DNA from 2 places in the Rossellomorea sp. LjRoot5 genome. Region 2 is predicted to be linked to the other one. Evidence: predicted binding sites of a transcription regulator. Region 2 holds the regulator's gene; the other holds the start of a gene.

Region 1 (10,114 bases), 1.1 Mb from region 2:
CTCAGGACTGGCGTTTGGTATGGAGGTTATCTGGCAAGGTAGCTTTGGACTTGCAGGATTCGGTGTTGCCGGATACTGGGTTATTGCTACAAGGCAAAGAAGATGGTTAAAAAAATTGAAGAATGGTCAACTGCATTGAATGTAAAAAGGTAACCCATAACAAGGTTACCTTTTTATGGAAAAATATAGACAGGAGGGATACAATGACAAATCGTAAAGAACCGTTCAATGATGTGACCGACCATATGTCAAAAATTGAAGGGGCACCCATGAACAATCCCGAAATGGGCAGTCTTCCACTCGGGATTCGGATCATCGGTTATGTGATCATTGGGTTCACGGTGCTTATGTCTTTATTTGCCCTTGTTTTCGGATTGTTTGATTGAAACTTCAGTATCAGTTCCACTCTCAGGTTGATGCTGATACTCCCCCAGTTCAATCCGGTTATTTCCTATAAAGTGGACTCCTTCTGCTTCCAGGGACAGCCTTTGAGTCATCAGTTGCTCCTCATCACGAAATCCGACTTCCCCTTTGCTGTTTAGAACCCTGTGCCAGGGGAGTTTATATTTTTCACTCATGGAGTGGAGAATCCTCACGACCTGCCTTGCAGCCCTTGGGCTACCTGCCTGCTCCGCAATTTGTCCGTATGTCATGACCTTTCCCGGAGGAATATTGGCTATGATGTTCACCGCTCGTTCGGTAAACGGCTTCATGCATGTTCACCTCCCCTTCTTCCTCTCAATTATGTATTACCCTTATTGAAATAGGAAGTTAAGAATTTAGGATATCATGTCTTCATCAAGTCGCGTTCCTAGAAGATTCGCTTCCTTTATATTAAACTGTATATGAATGAAAAGAAGGACGTGATAAGAATAATGGATATTAAACTGATTGCACTGGATATGGATGGGACACTTGTCAACCATGAGGGCGAGGTATCACCTGAAAACGAACAAGCCATTCATCGGGCAAAGGAAAAGGGAATTCATGTTGTACTGAGTACAGGACGCTCTCTTTTTACATGCAGGGACATTTCAGATGAGCTTGGTCGTTCATCTTACCTTGTCACCGTTAATGGCGGGGAAATCTACGATCATGAATACAATCTTGTAGACCGCATCCCCCTTGATATTGATCTTGTAAAGCAGCTATGGGCGCTTAAAGAAGAGCATGATGTATATTTCTGGTCTTCCACTTCCCAAGGCTTATACAATAGCAAGAAACCTTTTGACCGGGATATCGAATCTTATAATTGGCTGAAGTTTGGCTTTGATATCCCGGACGATGATGTCCGCAAAGTCATGATGGACGAACTGGTGAAGAATGAAGCACTTGAAATTACGAATTCCTCACTCACCAATATCGAAATCAATCCAGCAGGGGTCAATAAGGCCGCGGCACTGGTGAAGGTGTGTAAATGGCTGGACCTTTCAATGGATCAGGTCATGGCAGTCGGGGACAGTATGAATGATATCGCAATGATCCGTGAAGCAGGATTCGGTGTGGCCATGGGCAACGCTCAGGAAGCAGTGAAAGAAGCAGCGGACTGGGTGACAGGGATCAATACTGATCACGGTGTCGCTCAGGCAATCGATAAAGTATTGAAAGCAATGAGCTAATTAGAATAAAAGTGCCTGATTCTCTACTGAATCAGGCACTTTCTCTTTTCGCAGGGTCTATTCCTTTCCTGTTACGTCTATACTAATGGAAAAAACAAGGATTGTATTCCGATATGTATCTAATACTAGTAGTGGTAGTTTATTTACTTTTCGCAAAGTTCTTTATTGATTGGAAGCGCTGGAAGGACTTTTATCCAACGGTTCAATTTTATATTATTTGTAACCTCACCTATAACTTGATTTTTTATAACCACACCTTATGGGAGTATAAAGCGGTGACGGTAGACTGGCTGAATCACACGTTAATCGAATGCGTTTTCACCTTTTTCATCATTCCAGTGGTGATTATGATCTATCTTCGTTATTTCCCCTATCGGAAAAAGAAGGTTCTTTATGTCTCATGCTGGATCACTTACTTTACTTTCCTGGAGTACCTGTTTCATAAAAAAGGGCTGTTTCTTTATGAAAATGGCTGGAACTTAGGGTGGTCTGCTGTATTTAATATCATCATGTTTTCCATTTTGGGATTGCATCATAAAAAACCGCTGCTTGCACTCATTTTTTCTATTCCCATCATTGGCATCCTATTGTTGATCTTTCATCCGTCTTTCCATGAATTAAAGTGAGGGTGTTTCGATGACTTCCTTTTCCACACCTGTATTTATCGTTTCAATTCTTGGGGTGTATATAACGATGGCCATTTATATCGCCATTTTGAAACGAAAAGAATAAGGCTGGGACATAACTAAATCCATTTCCTTTAAAGACGAACAACTAAAAATTAGTGGGTCACTCGCTACACCGCTTTTGATTTCCGTGCAAGACTTCGCTTTCCTCGGGCGGAAGGCGAGCCTCCTCGTCACTGTCGTTCCTGCGGGGTCTCACCTATTCCGCTTTTCCCGTAGGAGTCTTCGTCTTGCACTCCAATCAAAAGCTAGATCCGGCTATATATACTGAATGCTTTAGCAATAATAATAAAAGGGTCATTCATCAAGGTTTTTGTTATTCGTACACAGACTATAGTTTTCGAATGTTCGATTATTTTGGGTCTGTCGAAGCAAAATGAGTCATTCGCATCAGGTTAGATAGAAAGAGAATTTATATAATAAACGCATACGGTCACTGCAACTAAGAGATAAGAGTTGATGTATGCAATAGGTGAAGCAATTTCGACATTACATTGTTATAGTGAAACCTTACGCTTGGAAGTTGATTGGAGCGGAAGGTGCTCGACTCCTGCGGGAAACGCGGGAAAGTTGAGACCCCGCAGGGCAAAGCCCGAGGAGGCTCAACTCACGCCCCGCGGAAAGCGAGCACCTGGAGCGGAAATCAACCACTACTTACTGCATCCAAAAGTAACAATTACGTATACAGGCAAATGATCAGTCCGAACGATTTCGATTTTCAAAAAGAATTTCGAATGATTATTCGGATTTTCTTTTGACTAAACACTTTTGTCCCAGCCTCTTCTCATTTTATTTCACGATAATCTCATCATTTTCAACTGATACGGTCAGTTCCGTTACGCCTTCTTCATCAAGTAGGAAGTCGGCAATCTTATCTTCCACTCTTTCCTGGATCACGCGACGAAGGGGGCGTGCCCCAAATTCAGGGTGATACCCAAGTTCCACGAGCTTATGCTTCGCTTCTCCGTCGATCGTCACGGTAATCCCCTGCTCCTTAAGCTCAGCCTTCAACTCGTTCAGCATCAGATCAAGAATTTGAAGCAGTTCTTCTTTTTCAAGAGATTCGAATTCAATGATACTATCGAATCGGTTCAGGAACTCCGGCTTAAAGTAGGCACCAAGCGATTGAAGAATATTCGTTTCTTTAATGGCATCCGTGCCTCCGGTATTGAAACCGACGACGGCTTCCTTCTTATCCGTCACCCCAGCGTTACTTGTCATGATGATCACAGTCTCTTTAAAGCTCACCGTTCTTCCCTGGCTATCTGTAAGACGGCCGTCTTCGAGAATTTGCAGGAACATATGCTGAACATCCGGGTGTGCTTTTTCAATTTCATCCAGAAGTATGATAGAGTAAGGATTTCTCCTCACTTTTTCCGTCAGTTGACCGGATTCTTCGTGACCCACATAACCAGGAGGGGATCCGATCAGTTTAGACACAGAGTGTTTCTCCATATACTCACTCATATCAAGTCGGAGCATGGAATCTTTAGATCCAAACAACTCTTCAGCTAATGTCTTCGTTAATTCTGTTTTCCCGACACCTGTCGGTCCGACAAATAGGAATGTTCCGATCGGACGGTGCTTCGCTTTCAAGCCTGCCCGGCTTCGTCGGATGGCTTTCGCCACTTTTTTCACGGCTTCACCCTGTCCGATCACTTTATGAGCGAGGTTTTCTTCAAGGGATTTCATCCTCTTACGATCAACACTTTGAAGCTTTCCTACAGGGATGCCTGTTTTGGTCTCAATGATTGACTGAATCAAGTCCTTTTCTACAAGTGCCTTTGAATCAGCAAATTCCTGGCCAAGCTGTTTCTCCAAGGATGCTTCCTCGTCCCTTAGGATCGCTGCCTGCTCATAGTTTTCTTCTTTCGTTGCCTGCTCTTTCTTCATTCTTACTTCATGTAATTTTTTGTGAATGGCTGTTTTATCCTTGCCTTCAGATAGAAGGTTCACTTTTGAACCTGCCTCATCCATCAGATCAATCGCTTTATCCGGCAGGAATCGGTCCTGTATATAACGATGTGACAATTTTACACAAGCCTCGATGCTCTCATCTGTATATTCCACCCCATGATAGTCTTCATAGCGGTTTTTTAAACCCTTGAGAATTTCGATGGCTTCTTCCGGAGTGGGCTCATTGACCAAAACCTGCTGGAAACGGCGTTCGAGTGCCGCATCTTTTTCGATTTGACGATACTCTTTAAGGGTTGTCGCCCCAATCACCTGCAGGTCACCACGGGCCAACGCCGGTTTTAGAATATTCCCTGCATCCATGGATCCTTCTGCAGAACCTGCCCCCACCAATTGATGGATTTCATCGATGAACAGCATGACGTTCTCACGATTTTGCAATTCACTGATGATGGCTTTCAACCGTTCCTCGAATGATCCCCGTACGCCTGTACCAGCAGTCAAGGAAGCAACATCCATCACATATACTTCTTTGTTTAGTAATTTTGACGGCACATCACCTGCTACGATTTTACGTGCCAATCCTTCCGCAATGGCTGTTTTCCCGACGCCGGGCTCACCGATCAGTACCGGATTGTTTTTATTGCGGCGGTTCAGGATTTCAATCACACGATCCACTTCTTTGTCACGACCGATAACTGGATCAATCAAGCCGGCTTTGGCTGCTCCAGTGACATTACGTCCGAACTGATCGAGGATGCCGTTTCCGCCATTCCCACTTTTCGCTTGAGCTGATGAAGATGGCTGTTGTTGGTTTTGGAATCCGTGATTAGGACTTCCGCCCATGCTCATACCTTTGAACAACTCATCAAACGGGAATCCTCCCTGAATGCCAGAAGGGGTTTGCTGCTTTTGAAAGCAAGCAGAACACATTTTCATACTGGATTTCTTACCATTTTGTTGCGTATACACTTCAATCGTTGCTTGATTGTGCTGACATACTTGGCATTTCATGAAACATGACCTCCTGTTGTCTTGTTATATATAAATGGGTTTGTTAATTGGTTTATGGTTAAGGTCAAATCAAAACTTGACTATGTTTGACTTTGACTTTATTTGACCTTATAAATACAGTATACTTTGACCTTTTTTGACTTTCAATATTTTTGCTTATGGAAATTTTTGATTGGATTCCAATTTCCCGTTGATTGAAGAGTATAGTAGAGCGAAATAGAGAAATCAAATAATTGATTTATTGATATTCCACTCCTGAAAAACACAAAAAAAGCCGGCATGTCAGCCGACTCTATTAATACCAATGCTCCCAGTTGTCTTTGTAGCACTCATGCTTCTTTTTATGGCAAGTGCATTTTTTTATCTTCTTCAGTTCGTCCAGAATTTCTTTTAGAAGATCTTTGATATCTTGATGCTTGTCTTTTTTACAGTCATCATGTTTGTAGGATTCAGATTGTTTTTTATACATACGCTGTTTCACCACCTTTTCAACCATTGGAAGAATATTCACCATGTTTGCCATGGCCCCTAAGTTTCCAAGTGAACCTAGTGCATCAAGAGAACTCTTTCCTTCCGAACCTAACAGTCCTTTAAGATGATCCTCATTCAGTAATGAACTTAACTTATCTTTTGCCGTTTCCAGATCCAGTTTACTTGCATCTTCTTTTGTGTATTGGTTGATTAAATCCATAAGTCCTTCTAGTGGATTATTTTTTTCACTCATCTATTTCCCCTCCATCTTTTTGCAAATTTCAATGTAATGGCATTCCTTGAAGACCCGTCTCCAAGGAATGATCAATCTTTAAATCTTAGCTAATTGCACTAACGGCAAGTAGAACCAAAATGGCGATTCCAACAATCAATGCTGCTAGAGGGTTAATTGCAAGTAGTACTAGAAAAGCTACAATTAACAGAACTAATAGCAAGCTGTAAAAATCAAATTCGTCATGAGAATGACCGGCACCCATCCATAATCACCTCACTTATTCAGTACTTGTAAATCACCTTACATGACTATCTTATGTATGTATTGCTAGTTTCGAATGATATAAACGTCTATTTGCTAGTAAAAAGGGCTATTTAATCCATAAAAAAAAATGCTAGACCTGGAAGCAGGTCTAGCATTTCCCCGTTAATATTTCTACTATTTTTGCCTTTATACTAATTCACGATTCCAATGGCGATGTTCCGCGATGGCTGCGGTGAACTCCTTGGCAAATGACTTCATGTCTTCCCCGGTTACAACCCCTGAACCCTTCACACCTGCTTCTTCCAGCCAGTGTAAACCTTCATGGGTGGCACCGATCGGTTTAAAGTGAGAATACGCTTCTTTTACAAAGTAGGTGGTATCTTGTGAGAATTTCTTATCTACGTTTTCTCCACCTACTACGTATAGGCTGTCGAATAAGACCGATTCTCCCGTTAAGAATGTATGGTCCACTTCAAGCTCTGTACCGTCATCACCTTTGCGCGTCCCCAGCTTGTCACTTATGATTTCAGGCAGAATTCCTTCTTCTTCAAGAGCAGAGAGAACACGGTTTACTTCTTCTCCTTTGAAGCCATTTCCAACGATGACACCCACTTTACGGGTAGCCGGCTTCTTTTTCGTATTTTCCTGACTTAATGCCGGGGATGATTTCGTTACCTTCGATCCTTCTCCTTCAGGTACTTCTATATTGATCGCTTCTGCAAAACCTTTTGCCAGGTCCATACTGACGTTTGCAAACATATCGACGATCTGCTTCTGAACCGATTTGCTTTTCACTTTCCCCAGTTCAAAACTGAAGGCTTGAATGATATGCTCCTTCTCAGGTTTACTCATGCTGTTCCAGAATAGTGTCGCCTGTGAGAAGTGATCCTTGAAGCTTTCACTTCTTGTACGTACTTTCCTGCCTTCCATCTTTTCCTGATAGTGTGTGTACCCGCCTTCTTCCTTCGAAGCAGGAGCCGGTGTATTATGGGCCAGTGAATTGTTATGATAGCTCACCTGCCCTTTATTAATTGTATGGCGGCCATATCCATCACGTTGGTTATTGTGGAAAGGGCACACAGGTCTATTAATCGGAAGCTCGTGGAAGTTCGGTCCTCCAAGACGAATCAATTGTGTATCTGTATAAGAGAATAAGCGTCCCTGCAACAACGGATCATTGGAGAAATCGATTCCAGGCACCACAGATCCAGGATGGAATGCCGCCTGCTCCGTTTCGGCAAACACATTGTCCACATTGCGGTTCAAGGTCATTTTCCCGACGATCTTCACAGGGATTTCCTCTTCAGGCCATAACTTCGTAGGATCAAGGACATCAAAGTCAAAGTTAAACTCATCTTCTTCTTTTATGAGCTGAACACCCAGCTCATACTCCGGATAGTCCCCTCCCTCGATGGATTCGTATAGATCACGGCGGTGGAAATCAGGGTCTTTCCCGTTAATCTTCTGTGCTTCATCCCAAACCAGTGAGTGTGTTCCGAGTACCGGTTTCCAGTGAAATTTCACAAAATGAGCTTTGCCTTCTTCGTTCACAAGGCGGAATGTATGAACACCGAAGCCTTCCATCATACGGAAGCTGCGGGGAATCGCCCGATCGGACATGGCCCACATCACCATATGAGCGGATTCCTGATTGTTCGCGATAAAGTCCCAGAATGTGTCGTGGGCAGAAGCAGCCTGAGGCATTTCATTATGTGGTTCAGGTTTAAGGGCATGAACTAGATCCGGGAATTTGATTGCATCCTGAATGAAGAATACGGGAATATTGTTCCCTACCAAATCATAATTCCCTTCTTCTGTATAAAATTTAGTGGCAAATCCCCGTGCATCGCGCACAGCCTCCGCAGAGCCCCTGGATCCCGCCACTGTGGAAAAGCGTACGAATACAGGTGTCTTCGTCGACGTGTCCTGAAGAAATTTAGCCCTTGTATATTCTTTCATAGAGTCATAGAGTTCGAACTCTCCATGTGCCGCAAATCCGCGTGCATGAACAATCCGTTCAGGGATGCGTTCATGGTCGAAGTGGGTCATCTTCTCACGGAAGTGGAAATCCTCCATTAAAGTAGGTCCACGCTCTCCGGCTTTCAGTGAAAACTCATCCTCTGATACCTTCAGCCCTTGATTAGTTGTAAGATGCTTTCCTTCGTCATCCACTCTATACTGTTCAAGCTGTTCATCTTTACTTTCACCATTCACCTTCGTACGACGATCGTCTCCCATTCTTTCATCCCTCTCATGTTTATTAATGTTTACTATGTAAAACATTCTGGTAATCTAGTACCCTTGATGAGTTGTTCTAAACATTTATTGGAAAGTTCGCGATCCATGATTTTTAAAATTTTTCCATTTCTCTCTTTACTGCGTAACATTGTTCTGTTAAACTAAATCTACAGTAACGTAACAATGTTTTGTTGCGAAAAGAGGTGAACCCTCATGGAAACAGATCTTATTTCTAAAAAGGAAGTACTGGAACTGACCGGAATATCCTACGGACAGCTTTACCGTTGGAAACGAAAGAATATCATCCCTGAAGGCTGGTTCATCAAGAAATCCAGCTACACCGGTCAGGAGACGTTCTTTCCAAGGGAAAAGATGCTTGCACGGATCGATACAATCAAAGAAATGAAAGATGATTACTCCCTGGATGAGCTCTCGGATTTCTTTTCACCCAATCCCGCAAGGATCGAAGTCAGTGAAAAAGAGCTATCGTCCCACAACATCCTTTCAGATCACACCATGGCTTTTTGTACATCGCTATTACCAGTAAAGAACGCTTACGAATTCAAGGATATCTTAAATATGATGATTATCGAAAAGTGCCACAGGTTAGAAATCCCTAAAGAAGCTCAGCAAACCCTTTATCTTTTTCTTCATGAAAAGTTTACACCACTGAAAGAATCTTCCCTTGAACTGATCGGTATCCAAAAAGGTGAGGCGCATATGTGGATGCTCCTGCCCCTCCCTTCAGATTTCCTGGTCGACCATACGGCTCAAGTCGTGGCGAGATTCGATTTACAACAAATGACGGAAGAATTGAAAATCACGTTAACGAATACGAAGGGGATCTGACGTCCCTTTAATTGGAGGAGAAATGCATGAATACAGTGGAAAAGAAAAAGCTTCATGACTTGAAGATCAGCGGGTCCGGAACATCCGGCGGCGGCCAATTTGATGAAGTAAAGATCAGTGGAAGCGGAAAAATCGCAGGTGATATTGACTGCCATGAAATGAGAATATCGGGTTCAGGCACCGTTGCAGGTGATGTAAGAGCAGGCTTGATCAAAACAAGCGGCTCTTCCTCCATCGAAGGAGATACGAAAGCCGAAACGATTACAACAAGCGGGAGTTCCAAATATGAAGGGTCCGTGATGGCATCCGAAATGACGATAAGTGGATCCAGTAAGGTGAACCGGGATCTTATCGTCGAAAAATTCAAGGTGAGCGGATCATGCAAGGTAGGCGGAAAAATCCAGGGCGGATTGATCAGAGCGAGCGGATCTTTAACGGTTGGAGAGGATTGTGAAGTCGAAACCTTCTCATCTTCAGGATCTGTGCACATCGATGGATTGCTGAACGCCGACAACGTCCAGATTGAAATCAACCATGAATCTTCCATTAAAGAAATTGGAGGCGAAAAAATTTCAGTGACTCACCACCATTCAAGCAAACTAATCAAACAGGTAGTAAACTTCTTTCTGCAAAAGGAAGATTACTTATCTTCTGAACTAATTGAAGGTGACGAAGTCTATCTTGAAAATACGAAGGCGAAACTCGTTCGCGGAAAACACGTCGTGATCAGGGAGAATTGTGAAATCGATGCGGTTGAATACTCCGGCACCCTCGATGTACACAAGGACAGCTCCATCAGAAACAAAGTGAAAATCTGATATAAC
Region 2 (10,114 bases):
CCACTTGACGAAATTGACGACATACTCGACTGCCCAAAACGTAAGAATATAAAAAATGATGGCACCAAATATAGCAGTCATATAAGGGTTATTAATTAAAGGAATGTCCGATAAATTTATGACGGTAAATAATTCGGGAAGTAGAAATATCCCCAGTGTTCCCCCGACAATGAGGAAGCACGCTTGAACGATTCTTTTTAACATTCCCTCACCTCCTCCTACTCATTATAAACAATTTACTATTTTTGAAACGTCTAAGCCTTGAAAATTTGAAATTTAATCCAACGGAAACGATTTTGATACACTTATCCTATTTTACTAGCTTCCTTAAATGAAGGCTAACACGTCTAATTCAAGCTGTCAATTTTTTGGAAATGATACAATCATACCATTTCCTGCAGATATAGGCCTCGATACCTACAGCTGTCGATCTGCAAACGTCTGTTCCTTAATCAGTTTTAGACCCTCTTTGATTTTCCTTGCCCTCACTTCACCGATCCCTTCGACTTCATCCAAATCATCGACTGATGCCCTCACTACATGGGGGAGGGTCTCAAATCTCGTGATAAGATTTTCAATGATCACAATAGGCAGACGGGGGATCTTATTCAACACGCGGTATCCTCGTGGATAGATGGCATCATCGTGATGGACATATCCGTGGTATCCGAGTAATTTTAATAGGACATTATCCTCTAACACTTCAGAGTGAACAAGTTCCTGGAACTTATAGAGAAGCTCGAACGGTTTGATATTTCTTTCCAGGGAATAGTCCCTGATGATGAGCATAGCCTCATCTTCAATATCCGCCAACAGTTCATTCATCTGAAGGCGGATCAATCTGCCCTCGACACCCAGCTCGCTGAGATAGGTCAATAACTCATTCTTGATCCTGAGAACCATCTCGAAACGGTGAAGAACCTGCAGTAAATCGCTTTGGGTGACAAGCTCCTCAAACTCAAGTACGGACAGATTAGAAATGCTTTGATCGAGAACCACCTTATATTTCTCCAAGGTTTGGATCGCCTGGTTGGCTTTCGTCAAGATGACAGAGATGTCCTTTAGAGCATATCGGAAATTCCCTTGATACAGGGTGATGACGTTTCTCCGTTGAGAGATGGCAATGACAAGGGCATTTGTTTGTCTCGCGACCCGCTCTGCCGTCCGATGTCTCATACCCGTTTCCGTGGAGGGTACGTACACATCGGGAGCCAACTGTGCGTTTGCCAAAATAATCTTCGTTCCCGCTTCATTCAGAATGATGGCCCCATCCATCTTGGCCAGTTCATACAGGTAGCTGGGAGAGAATGCACAATTGATATGAAAGCCCCCGTCCAGAACAGATTTCACCTTATCATTGTACCCAACAACAATAAGTCCCCCCGTATTGGCTCTCAGCACATTATCAATGCCGTCCCTGATCGGGGCACCCGGAGCAACGAATTGCAGTATATCCGACATGGACTTATCTCTTGCCTTCTTATCTTCCATTTCTTATCCTCCTAAAATAATTGACAGTGCTTCATTGATGTTCGATACCCCCGTGATCTCTATATCAGAAGGAGGCTGCCACCCGCTTAAGTTATTCTGGGGAATAATCACTCTCTTAAAACCCAACTTGGCTGCTTCCTGCACGCGTTGTTCAATTCTTGATACCCTTCTGATTTCACCTGTTAAACCGACTTCACCTATGATGCAATCATGGGCACTGGACGCCCTATCACGAAAACTTGAAGCGATACTTGCAGCGACCGCCAAATCAATCGCCGGTTCATCCAGTTTCACCCCTCCAGCCACTTTCAGATAGGCATCCTGCTGTTGCAAAAGCATCCCTGCCCGCTTCTCCAATACAGCCATGATCAGTGAAACCCGGCTATGATCAATCCCTGTTGCCATCCTTCGGGGGTTGTTAAAACTAGTTGGGGTCACAAGAGCTTGAATCTCCACAAGAACCGGTCTCGTTCCTTCCATCGAGGCAACGACCGTGGAACCTGCCGCACCTTGTGAACGCTCTTCAAGGAATATCTCAGAGGGATTGGCCACTTCCTCAAGTCCCAGTTCCTTCATTTCAAAAATCCCCATCTCATTCGTAGATCCGAAACGGTTCTTCACCGCTCTTAAAATACGATAGGAGTGATGACGTTCCCCTTCAAAATACAGTACGGTATCCACCATATGCTCCAACAAACGAGGTCCTGCAATTGAGCCTTCCTTAGTAACATGCCCTACAATAAAGATGGCAATGCCCTTTGTTTTCCCGATTCTCATCAGTTCAGCCGTACACTCCCTTACCTGGGATACACTACCGGGGGCAGAGGTCACGTCAGGATGAAAGACCGTTTGAATCGAGTCGATGATGACGAAATCCGGTGAGATTTGCTCAATCGTTTGATGAATCAGCTCAAGATTTGTTTCCGCAAATATATATAAATCATCTGATTTCACATGCAGTCGATCTGCCCGGAGCTTGGTTTGCTTGATGGATTCCTCTCCGGAGATGTATAACACCTTCTGCTTCTGATCAGCAAGCTGAGCCGAAACTTGAAGCAGTAAAGTGGATTTTCCGATCCCCGGGTCTCCACCAATCAATATAAGTGAACCTGGTACCACGCCTCCCCCAAGCACACGGTTCAACTCTTTCGACTCGGTCAATACCCTGGGCTCCTGCTTGGTTTCGATGGAGATCAGCTTCTCTGCTTTAGAAGGTCCGGTATTTTCTGAGTGCATAAACGACGTCCTGGGTTTTTTCCCGGTCATCTCAACCTCTTCCACCATCGTATTCCACTCGTTACACCCCGGACATTTCCCCATCCATTTAGCAGACTCATACCCACAAGATGAACACACAAATTTAGTCTTTTTCTTTGCCAATCTATTCTTCCCCTCTTTTACTCTATTTGTACTCCTACCCATTCAGGATAATACCATTTGGAATGATTGTATCCGTTTTATGTATCAGATTCAATCGAAAAGCGGAGCCGGCTTGATCACGTCCGACAAGCATCCATTATGATAAAAGAGGTACACGAAAAACATATACGTGTACCTCTTCATCACCCTTGCTATTATGTCGGAGTATTGGCTGCTTCCTCTTCTTTAACTTTTACAACAAACTCACTGTCTTCTACGTCGATTAAAATATTCTGCCCTGTCAGCACTTTTCCTCTTAATAATTCTTCTGACAGTTTATCCTCTACATGTTTCTGAATGGCCCGACGAAGAGGTCGTGCACCATATTCGGGATCGAACCCTTCATCTGCTATTTTCTCTTTGGCAGCAAGTGAAAGTTCTAAATGAATATCCTGCTCTTTCAAGCGGGTTGTCAATTGGTTGGACATCAATGTCACAATCTCTTTCAAGTGATCTTTTTCAAGGGAATGGAACACGATGATTTCATCGATACGGTTAAGGAACTCAGGTCGGAAAGCACGTTTCAGCTCTTCCATGACCTTTCCTTTCATATCTTTATAATCCTGTTTCCCGTCCTGAATATTGAACCCTACGTATTTATTGCTCTTAAGGGACTGGGCACCAACGTTTGAAGTCATGATCAATACCGTATTCCTAAAGTCTACGGTTCTACCTTTTGAATCTGTCAAACGGCCATCCTCCAGTACTTGAAGGAGAATGTTGAATACATCTGGATGTGCTTTTTCGATTTCATCTAAAAGAACGACCGAATATGGCTTGCGGCGAACCTTTTCCGTTAACTGTCCGCCTTCTTCATATCCTACATACCCTGGGGGTGAACCAACCAAGCGGGAGGTCGAATGCTTTTCCATGTACTCGGACATATCAATACGGATCATCGCATCCTCATCACCGAACATAGACTCGGCAAGCGCCCGTGCCAATTCCGTTTTCCCGACTCCTGTAGGTCCTAAGAAAATGAAGGAACCAATCGGACGCTTCGGATCTTTCAGGCCGGCCCTTGCACGGCGCACGGCTTTTGATACCGCAACGACTGCTTCTGATTGCCCGATGACTCTGGAATGAAGGATTTCCTCTAATTTGAGTAAACGATCCGTTTCCGTTTGGGCCAATTTCGATACCGGTACTCCCGTCCAGTTTGAAACAACCTTCGCAATATCTTCAACAGTCACTTCTGTATTTTCCTGCCCTTGCTTTTCTTTCCATGTGTTCTTTGTTTCTTCCAGCTCTTCACGAAGCTTTTGTTCTGAATCTCTTAGAGAAGCTGCTTTTTCAAATTCCTGGCTTTGAACCGCTGCATCCTTCTCTTTGCGGATTTCTTCCAGCTTTGCTTCGAGCTCTTTCAAGTTTGGCGGCGTCGTATAAGAACGTAAGCGCACCTTAGAACCTGCTTCATCAATTAAATCGATTGCCTTATCCGGTAAGAAGCGGTCTGAAATATAGCGATCAGAAAGCTTCACTGCCGCGTCAATCGCTTCATCCGTAATCGACACGCGGTGATGCGCTTCATACCGATCACGTAACCCTTTAAGGATCTGGACGGACTCTGCTGCCGTCGGCTCATTGACTTGGATTGGTTGGAAACGGCGCTCAAGCGCTGCATCCTTTTCAATATATTTGCGATACTCATCTAATGTTGTGGCACCGATACATTGTAATTCCCCTCGTGCAAGGGATGGTTTTAAGATGTTGGAAGCATCAATGGCTCCCTCAGCCCCACCTGCTCCGATTAAAGTATGGAGCTCATCGATGAAGAGGATGATATTACCCGCCTGACGGATTTCATCCATGACCTTCTTCAGTCGGTCCTCGAATTCCCCGCGGTATTTCGTACCTGCTACAACCGTACCCATATCAAGGGTCATAACGCGTTTGTCGCGCAGGATTTCAGGAACTTCATTGGCGATGATCTGTTGCGCGAGGCCTTCTGCGATCGCTGTCTTACCTACCCCAGGCTCACCAATTAACACCGGGTTATTCTTCGTACGACGACTCAGTACTTCAATTACACGCTGAATTTCCTTGCTTCGGCCAATGACCGGATCCAAGCTGCCTTCACGGGCAATGGCTGTCAAATCACGGGCTAAACTGTCAAGTGTGGGCGTATTGGCATTGGCGTTGCCTCCACCCTGGTGATTGCCTGCATCATTACTGCCAAGCAACTGCAATACCTGCTGTCTTGCTTTATTCAAGCTGACACCCAGATTACCGAGTACCCGGGCGGCCACTCCTTCACCCTCGCGGATCAATCCCAGTAAAATATGTTCCGTTCCTACATATGAGTGACCCAGCTTACGGGCCTCATCCATGGAAAGTTCAATCACTTTCTTCGCACGAGGTGTGTAATGGATCGTTTGAGATTTCTCGCTTCCTTTTCCGATCAACCCTTCGACTTCCTTCTGGATCTTTTCAGGGCTCAGTCCCAATGCTGTAAGTGCCTTGGCGGCGATACCTTCACCTTCGCGGACAAGTCCCAATAAAATATGTTCAGTACCAATATTACTGTGCGACAAACGAATCGCTTCTTCTTGAGCTAATGCCAATACTTTTTGGGCTCTTTCTGTAAATCGACCAAACATCATATTATTTTTCCTCCTCACATGTATCTTTATCTAACTTAATTCGTTCCCGAATCAAAGAAGACCTTCTTATATCTCGTTCATTTGGTCTCAGTGGACCTCCAGAATATTGTTGTAAAAATCCAGGCTGGGTTAAAATCATTAGTTCATTCAATATATTCTTAGATATCACTTTGATGTATCCTAAATCGATTCCAAGTCTGACATCCGATAAACACTTCGCAGCTTCCTTGGACTCAATGATCCTGCTGTGCTCCAGGACCCCAAGAGAACGGAAAATCCTATCTTCTAATTGTATGTTTGACGTTTGAACTAATGCGTCCCTTGCCGTTTGTTCTTTCTCGATGATCTGTTTCACAACACTCAACAAGTCTTCTACGATGTCCTCTTCCGACTTACCAAGTGTCGTTTGATTGGAAATCTGAAAGATATTCCCAAGCGCTTCGCTGCCTTCTCCGTATATCCCTCTTACCACTAACCCCAATTGATTGATCGCAGGAATGATACGGTTTAATTGCTGCGTTAACACAAGTCCCGGCAAGTGCATCATGACAGAAGCCCTGAGTCCCGTCCCCACATTGGTAGGACAAGTCGTTAAGTAGCCATGCTTCTCATCAAACGCAAAGTCAAATTCACCTTCAAACCAATCGTCGATCTGATTGGCTTTCTGTAAAGCTTCCTTCAGTTGCAGACCAGGATATAAACACTGTATTCGAATATGGTCCTCTTCGTTTACCATTATGCTAATATCTTCCTCACTTGATAAAAGGACAGCTCCGTAGTTCGTTTCCTCTGCCAGATTCGGACTAATGAGGTGTTTCTCCATTAATACCCTCTTTTGGAGAGGCTGAATCTCACTTGTAGGTAAAAATTCTAATTCTCCTAAATTCTTTGGATATGATGTAAGTTTCTCCTTTACCTGATTCACGATCTCCCGCGCTTCTTCAGAAGAGTAAAGAGTGGAAAAACGGAAGTCAGTCAGATTCCTCGCTAGTCTTACCCTCGAGCTGAGGACAATATCCGAATTCGGTCCCTCCTCACTCATCCAGGAACTGACGGCATTACTCAGGAACTTCTCAAGACTCATTCTTTATCGCCTCCCTCTTTCTTTATCTCCTTTTCCAGGGAGCGGATTTCGTCTCGGATCTCGGCTGCTTTCTCAAACTCTTCATCCGCAATCATCGTTTGCAATTCAGACTTCAACTGCAACACCTTCTTTTTCACATGGATGGCTCCACCCATACGCTCCGGAACCTTCCCGTGATGTTCGACATTGCCACTATGAACACGCTTTAATACAGGAGTTAGTTCATCTTTAAACGTTTCATAACAATGGGCACAACCAAAGCGACCCACATTTATGAACTGATGAATCGTCATTTTACATTTTTCACACTGTAAAACCTCTGTCTTAGGAATCTCAGTTTCCTTTGCCTGCTTAAATGCAGGAGCTATATTAAGAAGACCTGCCAATAGATTGTTCACAGAAAAGCCGGGAGAAGAATCAAACATAAACATCTCACCCTTATCCTGAGCACATTGCTCACATAAGTGAACCTCTGTCTTTTCCCCGTTTACCACCTTGGTAAAATGAAGGGTCGCAGGTCTTTCATTACACTCTTGACAAACCATCCCATTCACCTCTTTAACCCTTACTCATACTTCAATGTATCCAGCATGGCTCTAAGCATTCTTCCTCTCAGGATATCCCGTTCCGGTAATTCGACCATGATGACCGACCGATCCATCACACTGAGCATGATCTTGGCTTCCCTTTCGGAAATGATCTCTTCTTCCACTAACCGAAAAACAATATCAGCTGCCGTATTCTGGCTGATCGTTTGTGTAATCAGTGCCACCAACTGATCAATCAAGTGAACCTGATCGTGGGCCTTCACCTTCATGATCCGGATGTATCCACCGCCGCCACGTTTACTTTCTACTACATACCCTCGTTCGATGGTAAAACGGGTATTAATCACATAATTAATTTGAGAAGGAACACATTGAAACTTATCAGCGATCTCGCTTCTTTTAATCTCGACTATCTCACTTTCACTCAGTTCTAACACATTTTTTAAATAATTTTCAATGATGTCGGATATGTTCCTCATCAAACCTCCTCCTCATTTTGACTTTGACTATATTTGACTATAATTATACAACCGCGTTTTAAACTTTGCAATTATGAAGTTTGACCTTAGAAGTTTTCCTGTTTAAGGAAGGTTTTAAACGTGTGAAAGTGAGATTGTTGGATAGAAATTTGAAAATGGGGCACTGGGTGGGTGGGAGTTTTGTGAACGGGGAATTGGTGGGAGTCGATTTCAAGAGGATTTAAAGTTTGTGTTGTGTTGTGTTGTGTTGTGTTGTGTTGTGGGTTGCTGGATTGGGTGTTTATGTGATCAATTCTTAATGAAAAGTTTAGAGAATCGTAATTCGAGATATTTTAGTGGTCTCTTTTATAGCAATCCTGCTGATTTGACTGGTGAAATGTGTGTGGCTTTTGATGAATTCGTGTTGATTGCGTCGTTTTCGAAGGTGACTGCGTCATAATTTTATTAATTGCGTCATTTACACCCTTAATTGCGTCATTTTTTCGTTTATTGCGTATTTTTCCAAATAATTACTTTTTATACACTCATCCTTATCTAACAGTGAAACCAAAAAAAGAGTAACCCCTAAGGAGGCCACTGAAAAAGTCCCTCATTTACTAAACAGCGTATCTTTCTTCGAGAAATCGAAGAAAGATACGCTGTTTTCTTGTAAAATGAAGATATTACATAAAAGTGAGGGATTGGATGCTTGACCATCAGTTATCAATGAACGTAAGTCAATTTGGGGGATTGTATGATGTGGTTGTACCTCAAGATCACCTTCTTCGTAAAATCAATAAACTTGTAGACTTCTCCTTTATCTATGACGAATTAAAGGATAAATATTGTCATACGAATGGACGAAACGCCGTCCATCCTATTCGCATATTTAAATATCTTCTTCTAAAGACCATTTATACATTATCCGACGTGGATCTTATTGAAAGAACCAAGGTGGATATGTCGTTTAAGTTTTTCTTAGAAATGGCACCAGAAGACGACGTTATTGATCCCAGTTTATTAGCCTACTTTCGACGTAAGCGATTGGAGGACGAAGACTTACTAGACACATTGATTAACAAAACGGTTGAAATCGCTCTTGAAAAAGGAGTGATTCGATCCAAGTCGGTCATTGTAGACGCTACTCATACAAGTTCCCGTTATAATCAGACTTCCCCTGTCGAAGTGTTGAGAAATCGTTCGAAAAAAGTGCGGAAAATGATTTACTCCATTGATGAAACGATGAAAGAAAAATTCCCGACTAAACCCACGGAGGATACGATTGAAGCTGAGTTGGAATATACTCAAAAGCTAGTGAAAGTCATTGAGAAAGAACCCACATTAACCGATTTCCCAAAAGTAAAAGAACCATTAAATCTACTCAAAGAGACCGTCGAAGATGACTTATTGGAACTTCAACAGTCGGAAGATCCAGACGCACGAGTCGGTCATAAATCAGCGGATTCATCCTTTTTTGGATACAAAACACACTTAGCCATGGTCCAAGAGAGAATCATTACCGCCGCAACGATTACAACAGGTGAAAAAACGGATGGAAAAGAGTTACCTACGTTAATTGAAAAAAGCAAAAAAGCTGGGATAGATGTGAAAGAAGTCATTGGTGATGCGGCTTATTCGGAGAAGAAAAACCTTACGTACGCAAATGAAAATGAGATTGAGTTAATCGCAAAGCTGAACCCTTCTGTCTCTCATGGATATCGAAAAAAGGGAGATGAGTTTGAGTACAATAAAGATGCCGGCATGTACGTATGTCCTGCAGGACATATGGCTATAAGAAAAGCACGACAAGGGAAGAAAAACCAATCCACCAATCAAACGGATACATACTATTTTGATGTGGAAAAATGTAAAAGTTGTCCTTTTCAAGAAGGGTGTTATAAGCTCGGAGCGAAAACCAAATCCTATTCGGTTAGTATTAAATCAGAAGAACATACGAAACAAATTGAATTTCAAAATAGTGAACATTTTAGGGAGAGAGCAAAAGAACGATACAAAATCGAAGCAAAGAATAGTGAACTAAAACACAGACACGGATATGAGATCGCCTCATCGTCGGGTCTAAAAGGCATGCGCATACAAGGAGCCATGGCCATATTCACCACCAATTTAAAACGAATCATTAAATTAATGGATCAATAGAAGGGAGAAAGCCTCCTTTTTCGTCTAAAAAAATGGCCCGTTTGGAAAAATTCACTCCAAACGGGCCATTTTTTATTTAACTATCTCTGAGAGGCCATAGTTCTTCAGTGGCCTCCCCCTAAGAGCTACTCTTTTTCCTATTTGCCTGGCGACGTCCTACTCTCACAGGGGGAGATCCCCCAACTACCATCGGCGCTGAAGAGCTTAACTTCCGTGTTCGGCATGGGAACGGGTGTGACCTCTTCGCCATTATCACCAGACGACTATTCAATTGAAGGGATTGTTCCTTCAAAACTAGATAAAGAATTGATGTCAAGAAAGCCGAATATCGACCCATTGTTGTATCTACTA

What was found. The regulator CtsR, encoded in region 2, represses protease genes until heat stress. The targets are predictions, from matches to a motif close to ATGGTCAATAAAGGTCAAACA.
Region 1: a site for CtsR is predicted at 5,357-5,377, ahead of ACSQ2E_RS16790 (ATP-dependent Clp protease ATP-binding subunit). Genes of this name have one in related genera too.

Annotation. Positions count from the first base shown of each region.
Region 1 covers NZ_CAXUQN020000001.1:3,274,509-3,284,622, forward strand. The annotation lists gene ACSQ2E_RS16765 (ABC1 kinase family protein) at 1-139, shown strand, start outside; gene ACSQ2E_RS16770 (hypothetical protein) at 204-386, shown strand; gene ACSQ2E_RS16775 (MGMT family protein) at 354-713, opposite strand; gene ACSQ2E_RS16780 (Cof-type HAD-IIB family hydrolase) at 876-1,619, shown strand; gene ACSQ2E_RS16785 (CBO0543 family protein) at 1,733-2,245, shown strand; gene ACSQ2E_RS16790 (ATP-dependent Clp protease ATP-binding subunit) at 3,095-5,233, opposite strand; gene ACSQ2E_RS16795 (hypothetical protein) at 5,529-5,957, opposite strand; gene ACSQ2E_RS16800 (catalase) at 6,390-8,441, opposite strand; gene ACSQ2E_RS16805 (DUF4004 family protein) at 8,655-9,290, shown strand; gene ACSQ2E_RS16810 (polymer-forming cytoskeletal protein) at 9,317-10,108, shown strand.
Region 2 covers NZ_CAXUQN020000001.1:4,370,254-4,380,367, forward strand. The annotation lists gene ACSQ2E_RS22405 (PIN/TRAM domain-containing protein) at 1-204, opposite strand, end outside; gene disA (DNA integrity scanning diadenylate cyclase DisA) at 418-1,491, opposite strand; gene radA (DNA repair protein RadA) at 1,495-2,871, opposite strand; gene clpC (ATP-dependent protease ATP-binding subunit ClpC) at 3,066-5,513, opposite strand; gene ACSQ2E_RS22425 (protein arginine kinase) at 5,515-6,597, opposite strand; gene ACSQ2E_RS22430 (UvrB/UvrC motif-containing protein) at 6,594-7,142, opposite strand; gene ACSQ2E_RS22435 (CtsR family transcriptional regulator) at 7,163-7,624, opposite strand; gene ACSQ2E_RS22440 (IS1182 family transposase) at 8,309-9,763, shown strand; rRNA gene rrf (5S ribosomal RNA) at 9,907-10,023, opposite strand.